Regions from separate parts of the Vulcanococcus sp. DEBay_Sum22DG08_74 genome, predicted to be linked through region 3. Evidence: predicted binding sites of a transcription regulator. Region 3 holds the regulator's gene; each other region holds the start of a gene.
What was found. Region 3 encodes NtcA, which controls nitrogen genes in cyanobacteria. Its sites were predicted from a motif close to GTANCNNNNGNTAC; they were not measured.
Positions count from the first base shown of each region.

Region 1: QZ184_RS07670 (ferredoxin--nitrite reductase) is a predicted target of NtcA. The motif match lies at 2,248-2,261, and genes of this name have one in related genera.
Region 2: QZ184_RS09615 (DUF4278 domain-containing protein) is a predicted target of NtcA. The motif match lies at 3,983-3,996, and genes of this name have one in related genera.

Region 1 is NZ_JAFMKL010000060.1:2,420-7,728, forward strand. It holds gene QZ184_RS07645 (hypothetical protein) at 1-149, shown strand, start outside; gene QZ184_RS07650 (hypothetical protein) at 210-617, shown strand; gene cobA (uroporphyrinogen-III C-methyltransferase) at 554-1,342, opposite strand; gene QZ184_RS07660 (hypothetical protein) at 1,339-1,887, opposite strand; gene QZ184_RS07665 (hypothetical protein) at 2,014-2,193, shown strand; gene QZ184_RS07670 (ferredoxin--nitrite reductase) at 2,406-3,977, shown strand; gene QZ184_RS07675 (formate/nitrite transporter family protein) at 4,294-5,184, shown strand; gene QZ184_RS07680 (hypothetical protein) at 5,188-5,309, shown strand, end outside.
Region 2 is NZ_JAFMKL010000102.1:42-5,350, forward strand. It holds partial or broken gene QZ184_RS09595 (SulP family inorganic anion transporter) at 1-818, opposite strand, end outside; gene QZ184_RS09600 (DUF389 domain-containing protein) at 928-2,037, shown strand; gene QZ184_RS09605 (calcium/sodium antiporter) at 2,094-3,179, shown strand; gene QZ184_RS09610 (hypothetical protein) at 3,176-3,394, opposite strand; gene QZ184_RS09615 (DUF4278 domain-containing protein) at 3,491-3,715, opposite strand; gene amt (ammonium transporter) at 4,073-5,309, shown strand, end outside.
Region 3 is NZ_JAFMKL010000018.1:13,997-19,305, reverse strand. It holds gene pth (aminoacyl-tRNA hydrolase) at 1-428, shown strand, start outside; gene QZ184_RS04010 (DUF3146 family protein) at 435-692, shown strand; gene QZ184_RS04005 (resolvase) at 689-1,126, opposite strand; gene QZ184_RS04000 (DUF3084 domain-containing protein) at 1,123-2,304, opposite strand; gene ntcA (global nitrogen regulator NtcA) at 2,380-3,120, opposite strand; gene rph (ribonuclease PH) at 3,185-3,919, opposite strand; gene QZ184_RS03985 (cob(I)yrinic acid a,c-diamide adenosyltransferase) at 4,037-4,615, shown strand; gene dcd (dCTP deaminase) at 4,615-5,208, shown strand; gene thyX (FAD-dependent thymidylate synthase) at 5,212-5,309, opposite strand, start outside.

The DNA.
Region 1 (5,309 bases), on a different contig from region 3:
GTGACGGGGGCGGCGGCTATGTCGTGAACCACAACGACAGCGACGGAAGCTGGGAGCGGGTCGCCAACCTTCCCGCGGCCTATGCCGTTTGCGAGCGCTTCAGCCAACGGGACGCCCTCGGGCTGCCCAATTGGCGCGCCGAGGCCTAACGACCAAAAGGCAACTGGACCAACCCTGATTAGCGTTAGTCCAACCCTTGGAAGGTTGTGATGACAGCCCCCTCCAGCAGCTGCACTGACCGCCCGGGCCGCGCCGGGATCAGCAGTGACAGCTTTTCTGCCCGCAAAGAACAGGCCCTGGTGATCTTGCTGGCCCAGTCCCTCGCCGAGGCACAGATCGGCCGGGCCGATGCCCAAGCCAGCCAAGGCCTCTGGAATGAGGTGGCGGAACTGGAGCTTGACCCAGATCGGATCATCAACCTGCTCTACGGCGGCGAAGACCTAAGCGATCGAGCAGCCCTCAAGGAACGGGATCAGCAGTGGCTCTCCGCCCAGGTGCGCCGAGCACCTCGCGGATGGTCCCTGCGAACCCTGCACCTGGGACGCCCTCAGCCCTATTTGAGCGGAATCGGCATCTCCACGAGGGCCGGCTCAGGGGCGCAGCTTTCAACGCGCTGACTGACGACATCGCCAATCACCACGATGGACGGGGAGGCCAGCTCCGCCTCCTGAACGGCTGCAGCCAAACCACCCAAGGTGGAGACCACCACCTTCTGCCCCCGCACCGTGCCTTGCTGCACCGCCGCAGCAGGGGTTGAGGCGTCCAGGCCGCCGGCAATCAACTCCTCACAGATATGGGGCAGGTTGTGCAGGCCCATGTAGATCACCAGGCCATCACTGCTGCGGGCTAAGCCGCGCCAGTCCACCCCAGGACGACGCTTATCAATCTCCTCGTGACCGGTCACGAAGGTGACGGAACTGCCGGCACGGCGGTGGGTCACGGGAATGCCGACATAGGCAGGGGCGGCGATCCCAGCCGTCACCCCGGGAACCACCTCAACGGCGATCCCATGACGCTCGAGGTGGGCTGCCTCCTCACCGCCACGACCAAAGAGAAAGGGATCCCCACCCTTCAGGCGCACCACGCAGCGATGGCGCTTGGCCATCTCCACCAGCACGGCATTGGTGCTGGGTTGGGGCACAGAGTGATGGCCCCGGCGCTTACCAACGAAGTGCTGCTCGGCACCGTCCGGCACCAAGGCCAAGACCTCGCGCGGCACCAGTGAGTCATAGACCAGGGCATCGCACTGGCTGAGCAAACGCTGGGCCTTGACCGTCAGGAGGTCGGGATCACCGGGACCAGCCCCCACCAGATACACCTTGCCGGCAACGTCAGCGGTCATGGCAGATCGAGCAGGAGGTTGAACAAGAACTGACGGGTGGCCGGACGCTCCAGCAGCGCCAGACAGGGGGAGACGTCCGTCCGTAGGTGGGCCGTCATCCGATTGGGCGCAAGGGCCAAGGGCAATGCCGCCGCATCGCTCGGGGCGCTTCGGTCTGCACTTAAGCAGGGCACCCCCAAGTAGCGGCTCAGGGCCGAGAGGTAGCGATCCGCCACCCCTGGCCGAAGGGGATGGTGCAACACAGCCGGAGCATTCAGCGCGCGCAAATGCTCCAACCAGGGGCCCCAGGCCCCGAGGAAAGGAAGCGTGCACACCTGATGCCCTTCTCGGCGCAGCCGATCACGGATCCCCGGCACATCACTGCGGGCATGGCTGCCGGGCGTCAGCAGCAGGGGCACCAACAGCAGCGATTGCCCCTGGGGCAGCTCCAGAGGATCAGCCGTGAGGGCTTGCAACCAAACCGGAGCCTGACGGGCCTGGGCGAGATCGTTCAGCAGCTCAGTGATGACCTGGGGAATCTGCCCACCGGCGTGGCCGTGGACCACCAAGAACAAGGGCGACTGCCCAGCAGCGGAGGGCTTCGGTAGCAACGGCCACCGCCAGCACCCCGGGCCTGCTGATGGAGTCACATCCACCGGATTCATAGGAACACGATGCCAGCTGCCCGCCCCTTGCCCAGCTCCCGCCGCAGGCCCCAGAGCAGCTACGGACGCCCCCGCTACCGGGAGATGCAGCCCACCCCGCAATGGAGGCGCGAACTCGATGCCGACTTCGCCGCCATGGGCAAGGTCTGGCAAATGATTCGCAGTGGAGCGACGCGAATGCTGGGCGAAATCGGACGCCAATACTGAGCTGCGCGGGGCCGAAGAGCGAGACCATCAACCCGGAAGATGGGGCCCCTTTAGGTATCCGTTGACACCCTTTTCACCACTCCCCTTGGACGGCGTCGATCCGTAACAACGGCGACAAAGCAGTGCAGAGGGCGAGTGATTTGATTCCTCTCACTAGTCGTTCTTTGTTTTGGAAACGGCTCAGTTGCTGACTTCATCTGAACCGATTTCCCATGGTGGCGACGCCAACGATGTCCAACGCAAACGAGACACCCAGCGCACTACCGAGCTGGCTCGAAGGTAAAAAGCTCAATAAGATTGAGCAGAACAAAGCGGCCAAAGACGGCCTACTCGTCGGCAGCGAAATCGAGACGTTCGCCAAACTTGGATGGGAGAACGTCGATGAGACGGATCTTCAGCTGCGACTGAAGTGGTACGGAATGTTCTGGAGACCCAAAACTCCAGGGCTGTTCATGATGCGCCTGCGGGTTCCCAACGGGGTGATCTCCGCAGAGCAGCTTCGGGTCGTCGGCAACATCGTGGCTCGCTATGGCAGCAACGGAAGCGCCGACATCACCACGCGCCAAAACATCCAAATGCGCGGCATCCTCCTGGAGGACCTGCCCGAGATTCTGGGTCAACTCAAAGCGGTTGGCCTGACCACCATCCAATCGGCCTTCGACAACCCCAGGAACGTCACCGGAAATCCCATTGCCGGCATTGACCCCCTGGAGATTGTCGACACTCGCCCGTACACCCAGGAGCTCGAAAACTTCCTCACGAGCAACCACCAGGGCAACCCCGAGTTCTCCAACCTTCCGCGGAAGTGGAATACGGCTGTCGCTGGTGCACGCGACAACTTCCTGCTCCACAACGACATCGCCTTCCACCCCGTTGAGCGCAACGGCGAGATGGGCTTTGGCGTCTGGATCGGCGGCATCCTCTCCTCCCAGATGAATGCCTATGCCATTCCCTTGAACGCCTGGGTCAAACCAGATCAAATCTGCGCGATCACCGAAGCCGTGATCAAGATCTGGAGGGACAACGGAGAGCGGGACAAGCGCCCTAAGGGTCGCTTCCGCCTGTACCTCGACGAGGTTGGCCTGGAGGCTTTCCGGGCCATGGTGGAAGAACGCTTTGGTCCGCTGACCCCAGATCCAGGTTCAGTCTTCGACGCTGAACCCCGCTCCCACTACGGCATCCACCCGCAGAAGCAGCAGGACCTGCACTACGCCGGTGTCCATGTTCCCGTCGGACGCCTGCTGGCCGAAGACTTCCAAGACATTGCCGCCCTTGCCGAGCGCCATGGCGACGGCAGCGTGCGCCTGACGGAAGATCAAAACGTGATCTTTACCGGCATCAGCAGCGCTCAACTCCAGGCCTTTGAAACGGAACCACTGCTGCAGCGCTTCAGCCTGAACCCCAGCCACATTGCCGCTGGCACCGTCAGCTGCACCGGCAACAGCTACTGCAGCTTTGCCCTCACCAACACCAAGGATCAAGCCCTCGCTGCTGCTGAAGCGCTGGATCGTGAATTGGTCCTTCCGGAGGAACTGAAGATCCACTGGACGGGCTGCCCCAACACCTGCGGCCAGGCCTACATGGGCGCCATTGGTCTCACCGGAACCAAAACCAAACAGCCCGATGGCGGCATGGGCGAGGGCTACAACATCACCATTGGCGGCTCCCAAGGTGCCAACCCTCAAATCGGCGAGATGCACCGCAAAGGAGTTCCCGCCAGTGAAATCCAAGCGGTGCTGAAAGAGGTTCTCATTGAACAGTTTGGCGCCAAGCCCAGGACGTAAAAAGCCGCAGTCCGCACTACACATTTACCGGCATTTTTGAGACCAGGTGCTCCTTTCTTCTGAAGCCTGTCCTCAATCAGATCGCACCGTCTCACCCTCAACTTCGGACGCATGTCTTCATCAACGACGCAACAAAAGAGAGATGTCTTCTCTCGGTTTGTGAATTGGCTGAGCAGCAGTGGCACTGACAAAGCTGCCGTCAACAGGCCCCAAGGCAGCCAAGACATCATTTCTCGCTTGATGAACCGCATTAGCGGTTAATTCCCTTCCTCACACATCACTTGCAGAGCAAAACATGAGCGCGACAGCTTCACAGATGGACTATGTCCTACCCAACGAATTAGTCGACGGCATGATTGCTGCCGGCGGCAAAAAAGCAACCGTCAGCGTCAAGAACCTGCTGATCCGCGGTTTCTATTCCGGAGCCATCCTCGGTCTCGCCGTGATCCTGGCCCTGACCGTGGCCGCCCAGAGCAAGATGCCCTTCCTGGGCTCGCTGCTCTTCCCCTTCGGCTTCGCCAGCATCGTCCTCTTCGGCATGGAGCTGGTCACCGGCAACTTCGCCCTGCTGCCCATGAGCGTCTGGGCCGGCAAGGCGAGCTGGAGCGCCACCTTCCGCAACTGGGCCTGGGTCTGGATTGGCAACTTCATCGGCACCGCCGTTGTTGCCCTGATCATGTGGGCCAGCCTGACCAGCGCCGGCACCGTTGAGCCCCTGGCCGCTGCCGACGGCGGTAAGGGCTGGCAGGTTGTGGCCGCCACGATCATCAAGCTCAACAAGCTGAATGTGGTCACCAAGTACGAAGCCCTTGGCAGCACTGGCTTCTTCCTGGCCTTCCTGCGGGGCATGGTCGCCAACTGGCTGGTCTGCCTGGGCGTGACCATGGCCCTGGTGAGCAAGAGCGTTCCCGGCAAGCTGCTGGCCTGCTGGCTGCCGATCACGGCCTTCCAAACGATGGGCATGGAGCACATCGTGGTGAACCAGTTCCTGCATACCGCCGGCCCCCTGCTGGGCTCCGGTGTGTCCTTCGGCAAGGTGATCGTCTGGAACTTCATCCCCGTCACCCTCGGCAACATCGTGGGCGGGATGGTCTTCATCGGGATGCTCTTCTACAGCACCCACCGCACCAAGATGCCCAACGTTCTCCCCAGTGAGCACGACGACAAGCTGGAGCGGGAACTGGCCGCCGAGCTGGGGGCTCGCTGATCAATGGGACTCGCTGTCGCCCCTGCCTCTGACCTTCTTCAGCCCCATGAGGAAGCTGCTCTGAGCGAGCGGCTCGGACGCTGGCGGCGGCAGCCCCTCACCCCTGAAGAACTGAGCGCTCTGCT
Region 2 (5,309 bases), on a different contig from region 3:
TCGATGCAGCCCAGCATGCCCAGCACGGCTGCGTCGACAAACATCAACTGCAATTCGCCCAGCTCAAAGTGGGGAATCTGCAGAGCGGGGAAGCCGGAAGCGATCTCGCCGATGCGGCGAATCTCCTCGCCTCCACCGCCGCCCAGGACGGTGATCGAGAGCAGCGTCCCCACCACCAGGGCAATCAGCTGGGGTGGGGCCACTTTTTTGACGGCCGCCGGGGTCAACCAGAGGATGGCCATTGTCACCACGGCCAGGGTGATCTCGGTGGGCCGGGCGTTGGCCAGCAGCTGGGGCAAGTTGTTGAGGGTGCCCATGACGCCGCCCTTCGGGCTGGCCTGACCGAGGAAGGGTCCCAGCTGCAGGATGATCAGGATCAGGCCGATCCCACTCATGAAGCCCGAGATGACCGTGTAGGGCATCTGGGTGATGTAGCGACCGAGCCGCAGCAGACCGAAGGCGATCTGGAAGAGGCCGGCCAGCATCACAACGGTGAAGGCCATGGCGAGCCCGTGCTCGGGATTGCGGGCCGTCAAGCTCGCGATCACGGCCGTCATCACCACGGTCATGGGACCGGTGGGTTCGGAGATCAGGCTGGGGGTTCCGCCAAAGAGGGCCGCGAACAGGCCCACCAGCACCGCACCCCAGAGGCCGGCAGCTGCCCCGGCTCCTGAGGCGACGCCGAAGGCCAGGGCCATCGGTAGGGCGATCACAGCGGCCGTGACGCCGCCAAAGAGATCCCCTTTGATGTTGTTGGTGCTGATCTGATTCAGCAGGCGAAAACTTGACGCACGTTGGGACGTCGACGCCGGGGTCATGACCACTGTCAATGGGGCCAAAACGCTACGTCTGAGCCGAATCGATTGGGGCTTTGCCGGCAGGGCGTTAGCGAATCGGTCATCCTGAGCCCAGGACTTTGCGCGAGCCATGGGCGAGCCCACACCCCTGGCGTTCCTGGAGGCCAGCTTTGAGCGGGAAGCCCGCCTGGATCAGTCCTATGTGGTGCTCACGGTTGCGGCGAGCCTGATCGCCACCCTGGGACTGTTGGCGGACAGCGCCGCGGTGGTGATCGGGGCAATGTTGATTGCCCCCTGGATCCTGCCCCTGCGCAGTGCCTCCTTCGCGATCCTGGAGGGACGACTGGCCCTGGTGGGCCGTGCGTTGCTGACCCTGGCCGTGGGCGTCGGCATCACGGTGCTGACCTCAGCGGCCCTGGGTTGGGTGGCCAACCTGCCAGTCCTGGGCGATGAGGTCCTGGGGCGCACCACGCCGAACCTGCTGGATTTGGGCATTGCTTTGGTGGCGGGATCGATCGCGACCTACGGCCGCCTCAAGCCGGAGGCGGTGTCATCCGTTGCAGGCACGGCGATTGCGGTGGCCTTGGTGCCTCCGGTCTGTGTCCTGGGCCTGTTGCTGTCGCTTCAGCAGTGGGAACCGGCCAGGGGCGCAGCCCTGCTGTTTGCCGCCAACCTGCTGGGCATTCTTTCGGGGGGATTGCTCACCTTGGTGGCCACCCAGGCGAGCCTGCGCCAGCAGCTCTTCCGCAGTCAGATGGGTCTGGTGAGCCTGCTCCTGACGGGACTGCTGCTGATTCCGCTGACCGGTGGCTTTGTGACGCTGCTGGGACAAGCCCAACAGCGTCAGGCCCTTCAGGAGGTGGAGCGGGCCATCACCGAGAGCCTGCGCCAACGCACCATCACCTTGGGTAAGGATTCAGAACTCACCGACGTCAAGATCGATTGGACGCAAAACCCCCCTTTGATCAAGGCGGCAGTTCGGGTGAGTCGCCCCAACCTGCCCACCCCGAAACAGGTTGCGGCGGTTCAGGACTTCATCAACAGGACGCAAAAATTCCGCTACCGCCTTTTGGTCCAGCGGGTCTCCATTGACGTGATCGGTCCTGAGACCGAACCCAACCCCGAACCCACCCCCGTGGAAGAACCCCAAGAGGTGGTTCCAGAGAAAGCTGAGCCGGCCGGCATCACCCCTGCTCCAGCGGTCGCCCCGCCGCCCGCGGCTCCGGCCGTGCCGGGGTAACGGCCTGAAGACATTTCGGCTGTTCTGTGCACAATTGGGCCAGTCCGCTGCTGGCCATGCCTGACGCCCTCACCTTTCTGGAGATCGTCGCGGGCATCTTGCTCCTCTTTGGCGGGGGCGAGTTGTTTGTGGCCGGCGCGGTAGCCCTGTCTTTGTTGCTGGGCATTCCTCAGATCGTCATCGGCCTGACGGTCGTTGCCTTTGGCACCAGCGCACCTGAACTGTTTGTGAGCTTGCTCTCGACCCTGCAGGGAAATTCCGGCGGGGACTCGATTGCCGTTAGCAACGTTCTGGGCTCCAACATCTTCAACGTGATGGTGGTGTTGGGCGCCAGCGCGGCCATTACCTCCCTACGCGTTCGTAGTCGCTTGGTGCGGCGGGATGTGCCGCTGCTCATCGCTGTGTCGATGGCCACCTGGGCGATGGCCTCATCCGGGAGCTTCTCCTGGGTTGCGGGTCTGGCTCTGTTGACGGCACTGGTGATCACCCTGGTCTGGGAGGTGCGCTCGGCGCGGGAAGACCACCAGGACGGTCTTGATGACATTGATGCGGAAGGGGCCTCCACCACACCCGTGGCCATCGTCAAATTGGCCCTGGGTCTGGTGTTGCTGGTGGTGGGCTCCCAGGTTCTGATCAAAGGCGCCATCGCTGCGGCCCAGACCCTCGGGGTGAGTGAGGCGGTGATCGGTCTGACAATCGTTTCAGCTGGCACCTCGATGCCTGAACTGGTGACGTCCCTGGTGGCGGCTTACCGGGGTAAGGCGGATCTTGCCATCGGCAACGTGGTGGGCAGCAACCTGCTCAACCAGCTCTTGATCCTGGGTCTGTGCGCCCTGCTCTCGGGTCAGGACGGACTGTTGGTCAGCCCTGAGCTGTTGCGCCGTGATTTCCCAGTGATGGTGCTGACGACCTTGGCCTGCCTGCCGATTTTCTGGAGTGGCGGCGTGATCAATCGCCTCGAGGGGTGGCTCTTGCTTGGCGCCTACGGCCTCTACTTGGTTGAGCAGATCCTCAGCAGTACGGCGGCTCCGGGTATTGATGAATTCCGCTTGTTCGTCTTGGTGGCAGCTCTGCCCCTGGTGTTGGTCTTCCTGACTTGGACCTCACTGCGCTGGATGCAACAGCGCAGGAGCGCTGGCTAGGAGCAGACGACGCTCGGGAGCATGGACACGCTGACCCCTGCGGCGGTGGCGTCGTTGTAGAGGCTTTCGCTGCTCTGGCGGTTCAGATTGACCTGTCCTGAGCAGATCAAGTCCCAGGTTTCATCGGCGAAGTGGGTTTGCAGCCAGAGCATCCCCATCACCGTGCGGTGCTTGAGGTTGTAGCTCTCTCCGACGGACGTCAGGGTGATGTCCATGGCCCACAAAAAAACCTCCCCCTATTGGAGGGGGAGGCGTTGGACGCTGATGTATCAACGCGAACCAAAACCAAAAGCCTTGGTTTTGGGGCGGAATCAGCCTTGGTTGACCTGGGAAGCGGCCTCGGCCTGACGGTGGTGGTAGTGCTGCCCGCGGTACTGCAGATCGACAGCGGTGTCGACTGAAGCCGCTTCGTGGCGGAGGGGCGCTTCGAAATGTTGGCCGCGGTAGGCGTGCTCAACGGGAGCGCTGGTGGGCTGTTCGTGGTTGGCGTTGTCGTAGGTGACGCCGCGGTACTGGAGTTTGCTCATGGTGGTCATCGGGCCTCGAAGGGTTGGCTGGTTGTCCGCTTCGTGGGAAGGAGCGTTGCTTCGCCTCGCGGTGGGCTACTTCCGGTGGAGCCAGGCCCAAAGGGGGCTCACTCAACGTTTTGTCCTTCTGCAGCATTTCTAGCTGATGAAGAATGTTCAGAGTGAACAAAAGCCTCTTTTTTGTCTTTTTTGTAATAGTTACTGTGGCCCGTTGAACGTTTTTTCTTCACTTTCCTTCTGCTGCCATAGCGCAATTCCTGATGGACTTGCGAATTGGTAGCGAATGCAACCTTGACGGTGGTCTGTGATGCGGAACATTGGCACCTAATGGCGGTAATCCGTCATCCACCCAGCGACTGCTTTTTGATGACTGTTGCTTCTCCTGTCTCTCGGCCTCGGTCGAAGAGCCTGCAGGAAGCGAGCTTGCTGGAGGCTCCTCAGCTTCTGCTCCGCAAGGTGCGAGGACTGTCCTCCGGCCGTTCGCTGACCTGGCTGGCTTGTGTGCCTCTGGCTCTTTTCGGCCTGGGCGTGTTCAACCTTTCGGCCCGCGCCGCTGAGCTCCCCGAGCTCAACGCAGCGTTCCTGGCCAACAACATGTGGCTCCTGGTGGCCACGATCCTGGTGATCTTCATGAACGCCGGTTTCGCCATGGTCGAAGCCGGGATGTGTCGCCAGAAGAACGCCGTCAACATCCTTGCCAAGAACCTGTTCGTGTTCGCCCTCGCGGTGACCGCCTACTGGTTCATTGGTTATTCGCTGATGTACGGCGGATCCCTGGTGGATGGCTGGCTTTATTTCAACGGCCTCTTCTTTGACCCCACCGTCACCGCTGAGATGGTGACCGAGGGAGCCTTGGTTCCCACCGTTGACTTCCTGTTCCAGGCTGCCTTCGCCGGCACCGCCGCCACGATCGTTTCTGGCCTCGTGGCTGAGCGCGTCAAGTTCGGCGAGTTCGTGATCTTCGCGCTGGTTCTGACTGCTGTTATCTACCCGGTCTCCGGTTCCTGGCAGTGGAATGGCGGCTGGCTGAGCGAGCTGGGCTTCATTGATTTCGCTGGCTCCTCGATCGTCCACTCCGTGGGTGCTTGGGCCGGCCTGGTGGGCGCCATGCTGCTTGGCCCCCGCATCGGCAAGTTCGTGGGCGGTAAGCCCCAGGCCATCCCCGGCCACAACATGTCGATTGCAACCCTGGGTGCCCTGATCCTCTGGATCGGCTGGTACGGCTTCAACCCCGGCTCTGAGCTGGCGATGGACCAGTACGTGCCCTACGTGGCTGTGACCACCACCCTGGCGGCTGCCGGTGGCGCCATCGCTGCCACCATCGTCTCCACCCTGACTTCGGGCAAGCCCGACCTGACGATGATCATCAACGGCATCCTGGCCGGTCTGGTGAGCATCACTGCCGGTTGCGGCAACATGACCCTGGTGGGCTCCTGGGTCGCTGGTGCCGTCGGCGGCATCATCGTTGTCTTCGCAGTCTCCGCACTGGATGCCTCTGGCATTGACGATCCCGTCGGCGCCTTCTCCGTCCACGGTGTGTGCGGCGTCTGGGGCACCCTCGTCATCGGCCTCTGGGGCGTTGATGGCATGGACGTCGGTTCTG
Region 3 (5,309 bases):
TGAACGACAGCGGTCGTTCGATTCGTGCTGCTCTCGATTGGTTTGGCTTCGAGCCCAACCAGATGCTGATCCTGGTGGACGACATGGATCTCCCCCTCGGTCGCTTGCGCCTGCGGCTCTCGGGCGGTGCTGGCGGGCATAACGGTCTGCGCAGCACCATTGCCCATCTCGGTGGCCAAGAGTTCCCCCGCTTGCGCATCGGGATTGGCGCTCCGGCCTTGAATCCGGTGGAGCGTAAGCAGCGCACTGTCGGCCACGTCCTCGGCCGCTTTGCCGTCGCCGAACAGCCGGTGCTCGAGGAGGTCATCGATGAGGTCTTGGCTGGTCTGGATCTGATTCAGCGCCTGGGGTTTGAGCGGGCTGGTAACAGGCTCAACGGTTTTGTTGCTCCCTCTGCCGCCAAGCTGGTCGAGCAACCCACTGCCTGAGTCCGCGTGAGTCGCCTCCCCACGACAACGGCGCAATTGCGGGTGCTGCGCCAAAGCTTTAGCCAGCGGGTGCTGGAGGGTGAGGTCAGCGCTGGAGGGTTCGAGTGGACGTTCGCCTGGTTCTTTGACCGCGGCGAGCTGCAGGTGGAGCCCTCCCTGGGCCGGGCCTTGATCCAGGACGCGTTGCTGCGCTTCCTGTTGAAAACGGACTACCAGCTGGAGGCGGGTGGGGACTACGCCTTCAGCGTGCGGGCCAAGTTTTAGGCAGCGAGCTGGCGCAAGACGACCAAGCCAGGTTCCCGCTTGAGCTCCGTTCCCCAATGGCGCTCCAGCAAGAGTTGAGCCACGACATCGTCGTAGTCCCGTGGGGGCAACCTCAGGCCCTCGGGAAGCAATCGCCGCCAGCCCCTTGGGGGCTCCAGCTGCCAGTAGCGGGCTCGTGCGGCCAGGGTGGTTCCCGCTTCAGGGATGACCTGGATAGCCAGGCCCAGGTCGTTGAGTTGCCGCTGCCAGTGCTTGCTGCCCGTGCCATCGCCGAGCACAACACCCTCAAGACCCGGACGTTCTCGCCAGATCGCAATCTGCTTGAAGCACTCTTCCGGGGAGAGCACGGCCGCGACGTCGACCTGGCCTGTGCTGTGGTCAGAGCGCACCAAGCCGCATTTGCTGCGGCCGGGATCGAGTCCGATCCAAGTCATTGCGGGCGCTGCCAGCGAATGTCGACGGCAATCGGGTCGGCCAGATCACTGTTGCCTCTGGAGACGGCCTCGAGCTTGGCGGTCTCGCCCAGGGGGCGGTTGACGAGGGCCTCAGCCAGTTGATTGAGGCGTGCTGGGTCAAATTGCAGGCCGTTGGCCAGGGCCCCTTGACGTTGCGCTCGGGTAAAGGCTGCTGCCAGGAGCAGGTTCAGACGGCTACGCACCTGATCCGGGGAGCGCTCATCGGCCTCCAGCACGGTGGTGGCCAGTTGTTCTCCACTACGCACCACCCGTTTGTTGGGTCTGACATCCGGGAATGCCACGACCTGACGCTCCCCTTTGAGCACATTGGCCGCTGAGATCAGACTCACGACCCACTCGCCTCGTTTGCTGAGGGTGGTCTCCAATTTGCTGATGTCGCTGCGCGGCACCAACAGGATTTGACGGTTCGGTGTTTCGCCTGGCAGCACGCGCTGGTAGACGTTCAAATTCGTGCGCTGCAGCAGGGCGTGGATCACGTCTCGGGCCTGGCTTGGCTTCTCGATCCGCACCTTGGCCACCTCCAGGATTTGGCCACTGCTGATCACCACATCACCCTGACGTAGGGCAATCAGGTTGCGTTCGAGACGCTCGAGCTCTTGGCTGCTGCTTTTGATCTTGCTGTTGAGCTTGGCGAGCTCAGTGCGGTTGCGCTGGAGATCGGAATCCTTCGCGGCGATGTCACGGCTGAGGCGGTCGCGCTCGGCCTCCAGTTGTTTGCGTTGCTCCATCAGGGGAGCCAGTTCCTTCTGCAGCCGGCTGGCCTGCTCGGCCACCACCTTGAGTTGGCGTTGGGCCTCGCTGCGCTCGTTCTCTGCGCTGCGCAGGGCGCTCCGACTTTGGGCCAGGTCCTTGCGACTTGAGCTCAGGGCATCGCGGCTGTCCCGCAGGCGCTGTTCGATCTGATCGAGTTCGAAGAGCCCCGTGCGCAAGCGATCACTGACGAGCAGCATCAGCCCGAGGGAGATGGCACTGATCAAGCTGCCGGTCAGCACCGTGATCACCACGGCGGTCTTCTTGGGCCGCAACCGGAACAGGCTCAGCCGCGCCTTGCCGACCTTGGATCCCAAGCGATCCCCCAGGGTGGAGAGCACTCCCCCGAGGATCAGCAACGCCAGGATCAGGATCCAGCCGGACACGACGTTGGGCGACGACGATCAGTATCGGTTGCGGTGGCTTGGAACGCAGCTGGGATCGGCCACCAGTTCAGCCGTTTAGCTGAAGCGTTTGGCGAGGGCCAACGGATCGAAGACGGTGATTTTTTTGCGGTCGATTTGCACTAGGCCGTCGTTGCGGAGGTCGCCCAGGAGACGGGTGATCGTGACGCGGGTCGATCCGATTGCTTCGGCGATGGCCTGGTGGGAGAGGCGCAGGTCGATCGTGATTCCTTCGCTGCTGGGTACACCAAAGTCGCGGCACAGCACCAGCAGGAAACTCACCAGTCGCGAGGACATGTCGCGGTGGGTGAGGGTTTCGATCATGGTCTCGGTTTGCAGGATCCGAGAGGAGAGACCCTGCAGAAGCAGTAGACCAACCGCCGGGTCTTGTTCGATCGCCTTGCGGACGGAGGTGGCGGGAGCCGTCACCAGCTCGACGCGAGTAAAGGCAATCGAGTGATAGAAGCGGTCCGAACGCTGGCCCGTGAGTAGAGACAGCACGCCGAAGAGGCTGTTCTCCCGCAGCAGTGCCACGGTGATTTCCTCGCCGGATTCGTAGACCCTGGAGAGCCGGACCGCACCCCGCTTCAGCAGATAAACCTTTTCGGCGGGGTCGCCGGGGAAAAAGATTGTTTTGCCGCGCTCAACGATCTCGGTGGTGCTACCGCTCAGGCCCCGGATGACATCCAGCAGCGTGGCATTGGGCGGCAGGGGACTCCCCGCGATCGGTGCGATCACTGACGTACCGGTCGTAGGGCTAGGGGAGTAGCGGCTGAATCCTTGCGTTGCCACGACCATTTCAGCGCGACTGAGTTGCCTGGAACCTACGGATCAGTCCAGGGCCGCCCTGTAGCCATTGAAACTAATTTGCTGCCTCTGCCAAGGCCTGCTTCTGGGCCTGCATCAGTTGATCGATGCCGCTTTCCGCTAGGTCAACCAGGCTGGAAAGCTGTTGGCGACTGAAGGGTGCGCCCTCGGCAGTGCCTTGAATTTCGAGCAAATGTTGCTCTTGATTCATCACCACGTTCAGATCGACCTCTGCTCGGCTGTCCTCGCTGTAGTCGAGATCGAGGAGTGCGGCGCCATCCACGAGGCCAACGGAAACCGCCGCCACCTGCCCCACCAGGGGCGATCGTTCCAGCACTCCGCGCTGCTCCAGGCGTTGCAGGCCGAGGGCTAAGGCGGCCCAGGCTCCAGTGATGCTTGCGGTGCGGGTGCCGGCATCGGCTTGAAGGACGTCACAGTCGATTTGCAGGGTCCGCTCCCCCAGAACCTCCAAATCCAGGCAGGCCCTGAGGCTGCGGGCGATGAGGCGTTGGATTTCTTGGGTGCGACCGGAGAGTTTCATTAGCTCCCGTGGCTGCCGACTGGGGGTGCTGGCGGGGAGCAGCCGGTAGTCGGCACTCAGCCAGCCCTTGCCGGAGCCTTTACGCCACTTCGGAACACCCTCCTCTAAGCAAACGCTGCAGATCACCGCCGTCTTGCCCGTGTACACCGTGACGGAGCTCAGGGCGAAGCCCATCGGATCCCAAGCGAAGCGCGTGCTGCGCAGGTCCGTTGCGCTGCGGCCGTCCCGCCTGGGTTGGGTGCTGCTCATCGCGGGCTGGCTCAGTGCCTCGATGGTACGGGTGTTTGCACTACAGGTAGTGCTTGTTGCTTGCCGGACGGCCTAACGCCGCTACATTCAGGATCCCAAGCGGCAGCCATGCACTCGATGACGGCCAGCATTGCAGCCACTCCCCGTGCTGGACACCTGCGTCCGTTGGCTGTGGTCCCGGCGTCGGCCCCCGCTCGCAGCGTGCGCCTGGCGGCCCAGCAGGAGGGGCAGCTTCAGGTGCACACCGCTCCCTTCCGCGGCAGCTTCAGTGGGGTGTTCAGTCAGGCCCTGCGCAGTGCCGGGCTTGGTAGCCGCGTTCTGGTGAGCCAATTCCTCAAAGGTGGGGTCGATCAGGGTCTGGAGCGCAGTGTGTGGCTCTGTGGCCGCCTTCAGTGGCTGAGGCCAGCCGTGGCGGGTTGCCTGGCTGAGCCCGTGCCGGCCTCCCAGGCCGATGTCGAGGCTGTGCGCGAGATCTGGGCGTACACCCGTGAGCAGCTGCTGAGCGGTCAGCTGGATCAGTTGGTGCTCGATGAGTTGGGCCTGGCCGTCGAATTGGGCTACTTGTCCGAGGCGGAGGTCGTTTCAGCCCTGGAGCAGCGGCCGTCCCACCTGGATGTGATCCTGACGGGGCCCTCCATGCCCACCGCTCTGTTGGCCATGGCCGATCAGGTCACCCAGCTGCGCCGAGGTTTCTGATGCTCAAAAACGACCGTTGGATCAACGAGCAGGCCGCCTTGGGCATGCTCGAGCCCTTTCAGCCGCAGCTGGTTCGCCATCTCGATCCGGAGAACAGCGAAAAGCCGGTTCTCAGCTTTGGCTGCTCGTCCTACGGCTACGACCTGCGCCTCTCCCCGCAGGAGTTCCTGATCTTCCGGCACGTCCCCGGAACGATCATGAATCCCAAGCGCTTCAACCCCGCCAACCTGGAGCCGGTGCCCCTGCACGAGGACGAGGACGGCTCGTACTTCATCCTCCCGGCCCACTCCTACGGCTTGGGTGTGGCGCTCGAGAAGATGTGCGTCCCTCCCAACATCACCGTGATTTGCCTGGGCAAGAGCACCTATGCCCGCCTGGGGATCATCGTCAACACCACCCCAGCTGAGGCCAGTTGGGAAGGTCACCTGACCCTGGAGTTCAGCAATTCCTCCGGCGCGGACTGCCGCATCTATGCCAACGAGGGCATTTGCCAGCTGCTCTTCTTCGAGGGCGATCCCTGCGAGACGACCTACAAGGACCGGGCTGGCAAGTACCAGCACCAGCCCGAGCGGGTCACCTTGGCCAAGGTCTGAGCCCTAAGGGGCCAGGCGCGCCTTGTGCAGGCGGGTCTTCTCGTACCAAGCCGCGATCTCTGGGGCCCAGGCCTGGAGGTGGGGCCACATCAGATCGCAGA